DNA from 2 places in the Pseudoalteromonas sp. JSTW genome. Region 1 is predicted to be linked to the other one. Evidence: predicted binding sites of a transcription regulator. Region 1 holds the regulator's gene; the other holds the start of a gene.
What was found. Region 1 encodes ArgR, which controls arginine synthesis, uptake and breakdown. Its sites were predicted from a motif close to ANTGAATANNTATTCANT; they were not measured.
Positions count from the first base shown of each region.

Region 1 (4,434 bases):
TATTACTACTTGATGAGCCATTTTCGAACATTGATACCCAAGTGCGTTTTGAACTAATTGCTGATATCCGTCGGATTATAAAAGACCAACAAGTTTCCGCTGTTTTTGTGACGCACTCAAAAGAAGAAGCGTTTGCCTTTGCTGATACGCTTGCGGTGATGCACGGTGGAAAAATAGCGCAACAAGGCACTCCTGAGCAGTTATTTAGCCAACCTAACTCAAAGGAGGTTGCAGAGTTTCTTGGTACGGGCATATACTTAACGGCAAAAGTCTTAACGCCAACTGAATATGAAACGACGTATGGTGTCATACATTCGCTAACCGAAAGCAAGCATCAAGGTCAACACGGTGTGGTGTATGTACGACCTCATCATATTAAGTTATGTGAGGCAGAGCACGGCGATGTAAGTAGTCAAGCCATACTAAACAGACGTTTTATCGGTACGCGTTATGTGTATAAGGTACGTATTGCTGGGCAGGAGCTAGAAGTTGCTGCCGAAAATGATCGTGTACTAGCGGTCGAGCAACCAGTAAAAATAAAAATAATGCCACATACGGTCAATTTTTTCGAAGATTAAACAGAACGTTATAATCCTGAATTCCTTGTCTGTATGTTTGATAACGAGTAGCTAAGGATTCATTATGGCGCAAGCGCAATCTGGGATTTGTGCTGAAGCAAACTTACACGGTTTGCACCTGTTTTTTAATGTTTATGATGGTCACGATGAGTCATTACGCAAAAAACTTAAACGCGTAAGCGTCATTCAAGACGAGTTTGCAGACCAATTCTCTGAAGCCATGTTGTCATGTGTGGTTGCGCTTGGTGCGCAGTACTGGCCGCATATACTGCCAGAGTTTATTCCAAGCCAATTACAAAGCTTTCCAAATGTGACGCACAGTGAGCACGTCATGAGTGCGCAGCCATTCGATTTGTTTGTGCAAATTCGCTCTGATCGTGAAGATGTAAATCACCTTTTTGCTCTACAAATCATTAAATTATTTACACCTGATGTTGAGCTGGTGGAACAAGTTCGTAACTTTCGCTTTTTAGATGGCCGCGATTTTAATGGCTTTATTTATGCGGGAGACACTCCGCATGGGCGACAAAAGCGAAGCACCGCACTGATTGATAAGCCGGGTCATTTTGAAGATCAGGGAAGTTATATTCATGTGCAGCGTTTTGTGCATGACCTAAGCGTGTGGCAACATTTGTCATTATCTGAGCAAGAGCAAATCATGGGGCGTACACGTCTTGATAACACGTTAATAATGCCAGCTGTTGAAACGAGTCATGCAGTACGAAGTGAATTAAAAGATGAAAAGGGTCAGCCTCTCATACTCAATCAAAGCATGCCGTTTGGTGACGTTCATAAACAGGGCATTTTAATGGTGTCGTGTGCAGCGCAAGGTGATGCGTTTGAACAGGTACTCAAAAGCCGATTAGGGCAGGGCGAATGTTATGACCATTGGCTCGATTTTACACAAGCCGACATGGGGTCTGCATTTTTCGCCCCGTCAGTAAACTTTTTAAAGCAGCTTTAACGTTAAACTGTATCGAATAATGTTCTAACGCGGTCTAGCGTGACATCGATTTCAGAAATTTTTGCAGGGGCGATAAAAATAGTGTCGTCGCCTGCAATTGTACCCAGTACACCGTCTGCCTTACCTAATGAATCAAGTAATCGGGCAATCAGCTGTGCAGCCCCTGGGCTGGTACGAATAATAATCATCATTTCGTTGTGCATGATGTCGATAACAAGCTGACGAAGAGGGCTCTTTGCGGTTGGCACACCCATTTCGGCAGGTAAACAATACACCATTTCTTGTTTTGCATTGCGTGTGCGTACAGCGCCAAATTTACTCAACATGCGTGAGACTTTACTTTGGCTAATATTATCAAAGCCTTGGTCTTTTAATGCTTCGACAATCTCACCTTGTGAGCCAAAGTTTTCTTCTTTTAATAACGATTTAAACGCTTTGATCAGTGCTTCTTGTTTGTCTTGTGGTTGCATGTTGTCGTTTCTTTTATTCATCAAATATGAAGTAATTCTACACAATTCTGCATAGTTATGCAGTATTTGTTTGCATTTGTCGTCCAAATACCGTCACGTTACAGCTAAGTTTACAACTATGGTCGAAATTATACGCGAAATAAGCAGGATAAATTTGTTTTTAGTCGCTAATTTCATTATCTTTAGGGCCACAAATATTTCCTACCTCAAATTACGGAGAATTCCAATGAAAGTTGCTGTTTTAGGCGCAGCTGGCGGTATCGGCCAAGCATTGTCTTTATTATTAAAAACAAGTTTACCTGCAGGTTCTGAATTATCGTTATACGATGTTGCCCCTGTTGTTCCTGGTGTAGCGGTTGATCTTTCTCACATCCCAACTGACGTTAAAGTTGAAGGCTTTGGTGCAGACAGCTTGGACGCTGCATTAGTAGGTTGTGATATCGTTCTTATTCCAGCGGGTATGCCACGTAAGCCGGGCATGGACCGTGCGGACCTTTTCAACGTAAACGCAGGTATCATCAAAACATTAGCTGAAGGCATCGTTAAAAACTGCCCTAAAGCGTTAGTAGGTATCATCACTAACCCAGTAAATGGCACTGTGCCAATCGTTGCTGAAGTATTCAAAAAAGCGGGTACTTACGATGCTAACCGTGTATTCGGTATTACGACTCTTGACGTGATCCGTTCTGAAGCGTTTGTAGCTGAGCTTAAAGGCTTAAGCGCAACTGACGTTAAAGTCCCTGTTATTGGTGGTCACTCTGGTACAACCATTCTGCCACTTCTTTCACAAGTTGAAGGCGTTACTTTCACTGATGAAGAAGTTGCAGCACTTACTCCACGTATCCAAAATGCAGGTACTGAAGTTGTTAACGCTAAAGCTGGTGGCGGTTCAGCAACACTTTCAATGGGTGCCGCAGCGGCTCGTTTTTGTATGTCTTTAGTGAAAGGCTTACAAGGTGAAGACGTGGTAGATTACGCATACGTTGCTGTTGAAAATGGTGATGCTGCTTACTTCGCACACCCAGTACGTTTAGGTAAGAACGGTGTTGAAGAAATTCTTTCTTACGGTGAGTTAAGTGCATTCGAAGAGCAAGCTAAGAACGACATGCTAGCGACACTTAACAAAGACATCCAAGAAGGTGTTGATTTCATCAACGGTTAATCTCGATTGATGCTAAGCGCTTCACATGCATGTTGAAGCGCTTAAAACAAAAAAGCCTGCAATTGCAGGCTTTTTTAATGGCTCGAATAAAGTATCGCTTAATGATCGCGGGCGACCGCAATCCGCGCTAAGCTTTCTAATGCTTGTTTGTATGGCGTGTCGGGTAAAAAAGCAATGCATGCAATGGCTTTATCAGCTTCTTGCTCTGCTTTTTGCATTGTAAACTCAAGGGCTTTGGTATCAGCGAGCGTCGCTAGAATGCTGTCTAAGTGATCCATACCATTGCCTAGCTCAATGGCTTCACGAACTAGTTTTACTTGCGCTGGTGTGCCTTTTTGTATCGCGTAAATAAGCGGTAAAGTTGGTTTACCTTCAGCTAAGTCATCACCAATATTTTTGCCAAGTTGCTGTGCATCAGCATTGTAATCAAGTACATCATCTACTAGTTGAAAAGCAGTTCCTAAATGCATGCCGTATAGGTTTAATGCGTCGAGGACTTTTTCGTCTTGCTCGGTAATGATAGCGGCAAGACCCGTTGCGGCTTCGAAAAGCTTGGCGGTTTTGCTGTAAATAACCTGCATATAGCTTTGTTCGGTGGTGTTAGGGTCATTACAGTTCATAAGCTGCAACACTTCACCTTCAGCAATGACATTGGTCGCATCAGCTAAAATTTGCATGATCGGCATTTTGCCAAGCCCAACCATAAGCTGGAATGAGCGAGTGTAAATAAAATCACCCACGAGCACACTGGCTGCATTGCCAAACTCTGCGTTTGCGGTAGGTGTACCTCGACGCAAATTAGACTCATCAACCACGTCATCATGCAGCAAAGTTGCTGTGTGAATAAACTCAATGATGGTTGCTAGGGTAATGTGATCTTTACCCTCATAGCCTAAAGCTTTAGCTGCTAAAATAGCTAACATGGGGCGAACACGCTTGCCACCACTGTTAACTATGTATAAACCAAGTTGATTAACCAACGCGACATCTGAGCGCATTTGGGCATGTATAAGTTGATTGACGTCATCCATTTCATTTTCGATTAACGCCTGGATAGCTTTTATATCCATTGATCTCCGAGCCAATTTTTATGGGTATACGAGGCTGATTGTACATCAAAAATTGCGCTTGCTCGATATTTTGTGATGATTCAATAAAAAAACACGTTAAAGTTTCTGTTTTCGGCTCAATTATAGCGACTTAATTTTATCTGCTTGTTTAATAAGTGAACATTCTAGACTGATTTATTAGCTATATTTG
Region 1 is NZ_CP058972.1:2,968,002-2,972,435, reverse strand. Features, by position in the region: gene GZH31_RS13435 (ABC transporter ATP-binding protein) at 1-578, shown strand, start outside; gene GZH31_RS13430 (Dyp-type peroxidase) at 643-1,542, shown strand; gene argR (transcriptional regulator ArgR) at 1,545-2,012, opposite strand; gene mdh (malate dehydrogenase) at 2,239-3,174, shown strand; gene ispB (octaprenyl diphosphate synthase) at 3,273-4,244, opposite strand.

Region 2 (4,434 bases), 1.3 Mb from region 1:
CAGAGTATATTTTACGTAAAGGCTCAAAAGATTTGGGGAGTCATACGCTTGAAGGTAGTCGCCCAGGCATGGCAATGTTGGTGCATGCATGCTTACGTGTCATTGGTCGTAAAGGTTACGAGATGCTGATTGATCGCAGTATCGTTAAAGCACGTACCTTTGCTGAATTAATTAGGCAAGACGAAGACTTTGAGCTGATTTCAGAACCTGAATTGTGTTTATTAACCTATCGATATGTCCCTAAACAGATTCAAGAAAAACTTAAAAATGCTGACGAAGAAACTAAACTCGATATTTATGCTTCACTGAACCGTTTTACGGCCAGTATGCAAAAACGTCAGCGTGAAGCTGGGCGTTCTTTTGTATCGCGTACACGTTTAACCCCTGCGCAATACGATTACCAGCCTACCGTGGTGTTTAGAGTTGTGTTAGCGAATCCGCTTACGTCAAAGGCTATATTAAAAGATATTCTTGCAGAGCAAAAAGAACTGTCTAAAACAGATCCTGTATTTAAAAAGTATTTAAGTAAGTACATGGATTAGGTGATATAAATAAGTAAAAAGGAGCTTGAAAGCTCCTTTTTTTATACCAATTTGCGTATTTCAATGAGCAAGGTTGAGGCAATAAAAGCTCGTTGATAACAATGCAAAAATTTCGTTATTTAGGTATTCTCGGCAATTGCTCCTGCATTGCTCCTGCATTGCTCTACCTTCTGCATCTATGCAGTCGTAAATCAGCAATTTTTAACGCAGTTAGCGACTGGTTTAATCCCTCAAAATGATTAAAAATTATTGCAAAATGGTATTATGCCTTTTGAAAACAGCTAGCCTTAATCATTTCACTGATGATCTGTTGCGATGGTTTGATTTTTTCCATGGCTAAAAACTCATCAGGCTGATGTGCTTGGTTGATTGACCCTGGCCCCATAACAATCGTTTCACAGCCTAATTGTTGAATAAACGGCGCTTCGGTGCAGTAGTTAACTGCAACCGCAGGTTGGCCTGACACCTTTTCTGCCAGTTTTACTAAAGCGCTATCTGTGCTGCCGCTGAATGCAGGTATTGGGTCGTGTAAGTCAATAACGCTGACAGCGTTTGGATACTCAGTATTTATTTCATTGGCTGCATTAATCAAAATGGCTTGCAGCTCTTGTACGCTTAAACCGGGTAGTGGGCGCATATCAATGTGCATTTCACAGCAGCCACAAATACGGTTTGCGTTATCGCCGCCATGAATATGACCTAGGTTTAATGTTGGGTACGGTATTACAAAGTGCTCAACTGAATATTTATTCTTTAATTCGTCTTTAATGATTAACAGTTTTGTAATCATTTTATGCATGACTTCGATGGCATTTAAGCCTCGCTCAGGGTCTGAGCTGTGACCCGAACGACCCACAACGCGAATCGCTGAACTCATGTGGCCTTTATGAGTAAACACCGGTGTCATGTCTGTTGGCTCGCCAATAATACAGCGCGCGGGCTTTAAATTAGGGTGGCGACATATTTGCTGAGCACCCGCCATTGTCGTTTCTTCATCGGCTGTGGCTAAAATTAATAAAGGCTCTGTTTGCTGGCTTGCATCAAGCTCACTAATGGCCTGCAGTACAAAAGCAAAAAAACCTTTCATATCAATGCTGCCTAAACCGAATAACTTGTTGTCATGCTCGCTTAATTTAAACGGATCATAATTCCAGCGGCTGTCATCAAATGGCACGGTATCGGTGTGGCCCGCTAACATCAGTCCCCCTTCACCTTCACCCCGTCTCGCTAATAAATTAAAGCGACCTTTGCCATGCTCAAGCTCTGTAATTTCGCAGCTAAAGCCTAAGGTTTCGCACCAATTGGCAAGTAAGGTAATGACCTCTTTATTGCTCATGCATAAAGAGTCTTCAATTGCACTAATTGAAGGCGCAGCAATCAATTGTTGATACATCGATAAAAAAGAGGGAAGCGACATAAAAAAATCCAAAAATAATTATTCAATCTAATTGCATAACAATATAAAAGTATTTATTATGAATATCAATTCACTTTTTGAGCATAAATATACTTTAAAGTAGCGTATGAACACAAAACGACGATAACCTTATTTCATTACTTTAGATAGTGTTTTTATTCGCTAAACAGCGAGTAGTTTTAAATGTGTAAATAGATAAGTTAAATAGGTAAAACCAAGCAATGAATGTAGTGATTATTGGCGCAAGTGGATATAGCGGCGCAGAGCTTGCGAGTTTAGTCGCCAAGCACCCACAACTAACTTTAAAGGCATGTTATGTCTCTGAGGGCAGCTTAGATAAAAATAAGTGTTTAAGTGACTTATATCCTGAGCATTTAGGGCTTTTAGACCATCCATTACAGCCATTAACAGCAGCCGCTTATACCGACATCGAACAGCATGCTGATTACGTGTGTTTATGTACAGATCATGAAGTGAGTGTTGACCTTGCTCCTCGATTTTTAGCAATGGGTAAAAAAGTATTCGATTTATCAGGCGGCTTTCGTTTAGCTGGGAATGAGGATTACCTCACTTACTATGGCTTTGCGCATCAGCATCCAACGCTTTTAACACAAGCAGCCTATGGACTAGCAGAGTGGAATGCGGATGCAATCAGTCAGGCAAATTTGGTTGCGGTTGCAGGCTGTTATCCTACAGCCGCACTTAACTCATTAAAACCATTGAAAGAAGCCGGCTTATTAGCAGAGCAAACAATTATTATTAATGCCGTGTCAGGCGTCACGGGGGCGGGTAGAAAAGCGAGTGTTAATACGCATTTTTGCGAAGTATCACTTGCGCCTTATGGGTTATTTAACCACAGGCACACACCTGAAATTGAACAACATTTAGGCCATCCTGTGTTATTTACCCCGCATTTGGGGAATTTTCCGCGGGGAATTTTAGAAACTATTTATGTGCAATTAAAACCCGGTGTAACACCAGAGCAAGTAACAGAAGCGTATCAGGTGTTAGCCGATGAACCGTTGATTCGTTTACTTGGAAGCAAAATACCCAGTATTAAAGGCGTTGCTAAACAGCCGTATGTTGATATTGCGTGGCAACAAAAAGGCGAACAGCTCATTGTTATGTCGGCCATTGATAACCTGTTAAAAGGGGCGGCTGGGCAAGCATTGCAATGTATTAATTTAGCGATGGGTATACCTCATCATACCGGATTAGTAGGAGCGTTATGATGAAAACATGGGTCATTAAAATTGGCGGTGCGGTATTAAATACTGCCGATGCTGCAAAAGCCCTATTTGATGTTTTAATCTCACAACAGCAAGCTAACTTTGTGATTGTTCATGGTGGGGGTGCATTAGTTGATGCATGGCTTATGGATGCGGGATTCGCCAGTGCTAAGCACCAAGGTTTACGTATCAGTCCAAAAGAACAAATGCCATACATCGTTGGGGCGTTAGCTGGCTGTGCTAATAAACAACTAATGAGTCAAGCCATTGCCTCGGGTCATAAACCTGTGGGTATGAGCCTTTATGAAGCCGGTGTTGTGGTTAAGCAAAAATTAAAAGCGTTGGGGCAAGTTGGGCAATGCTGTGACAGTATCGACAGTATTTTACCCAGCTTAATTGAACAAGGCCGTCTACCATTAGTCAGCTCTATTGGTTTTGATGAAGAGGGACTTTGGTACAACGTAAATGCAGATGAAGCGGCCGCAGCGATTGCGAAAGAGCTTGATGCAGAACTTATTTTTATGACTGATGTAGAAGCGGTACTTGATGCAAATAAGCAACCATTACATCAACTTAATACGCAGCAAATAGATGCATTAATTCTTCAAGGAGTTATTCAGGGCGGGATGGAGGTCAAAGTTAAGACCAGTCTTCTTGCTGCCCAACATTTACGACGTGGTGTGTATATCTCAAGCTGGTTAAAGCCAGAAAATTTAGTCGCTTTATTGCAAGGCGAGCACGTTGGAACAAAGATTACACCATAGGTATTACATGTTAACTCACTTTTTATCGGGTCTTGAATTAGACCAAAAAGGCGCGCTTAAATTATTAGACTTAGCGCAAAAAATTAAAGCAAACCCTGTTGATTTTAGCCAAGCGTTAGCGGGCAAATCAGTGGTGACATTATTCGAAAAACCAAGCTTACGCACGCGTTTATCATTCGATATAGGCATTAATAAATTAGGTGGCCATGCTGTGTATTTAGACTCACAAAATGGGGCTATGGGTGCACGTGAATCGGTGAAAGATTTTGCTTTAAATATTTCTACTTGGGCCGACGGTATTGTGGCTCGTGTATTTGCACATAAAACATTAACTACGCTTGCTGAATTTTCGTCAGTGCCTGTGGTGAATAGTCTGTGTGATTTATACCACCCATGCCAAGCATTAGCGGATTTCTTAACGCTGCAAGAAGTACACGGCGATGTCAGTAAACTGAAGCTTGCTTATTTAGGTGAAGGCAATA
Region 2 is NZ_CP058972.1:637,959-642,392, forward strand. Features, by position in the region: gene panP (pyridoxal-dependent aspartate 1-decarboxylase PanP) at 1-542, shown strand, start outside; gene argE (acetylornithine deacetylase) at 805-1,959, opposite strand; gene argC (N-acetyl-gamma-glutamyl-phosphate reductase) at 2,181-3,191, shown strand; gene argB (acetylglutamate kinase) at 3,191-3,952, shown strand; gene GZH31_RS03080 (ornithine carbamoyltransferase) at 3,960-4,434, shown strand, end outside.
Region 2: the regulator ArgR is predicted to act here: its motif matches at 2,017-2,034, upstream of argC (N-acetyl-gamma-glutamyl-phosphate reductase).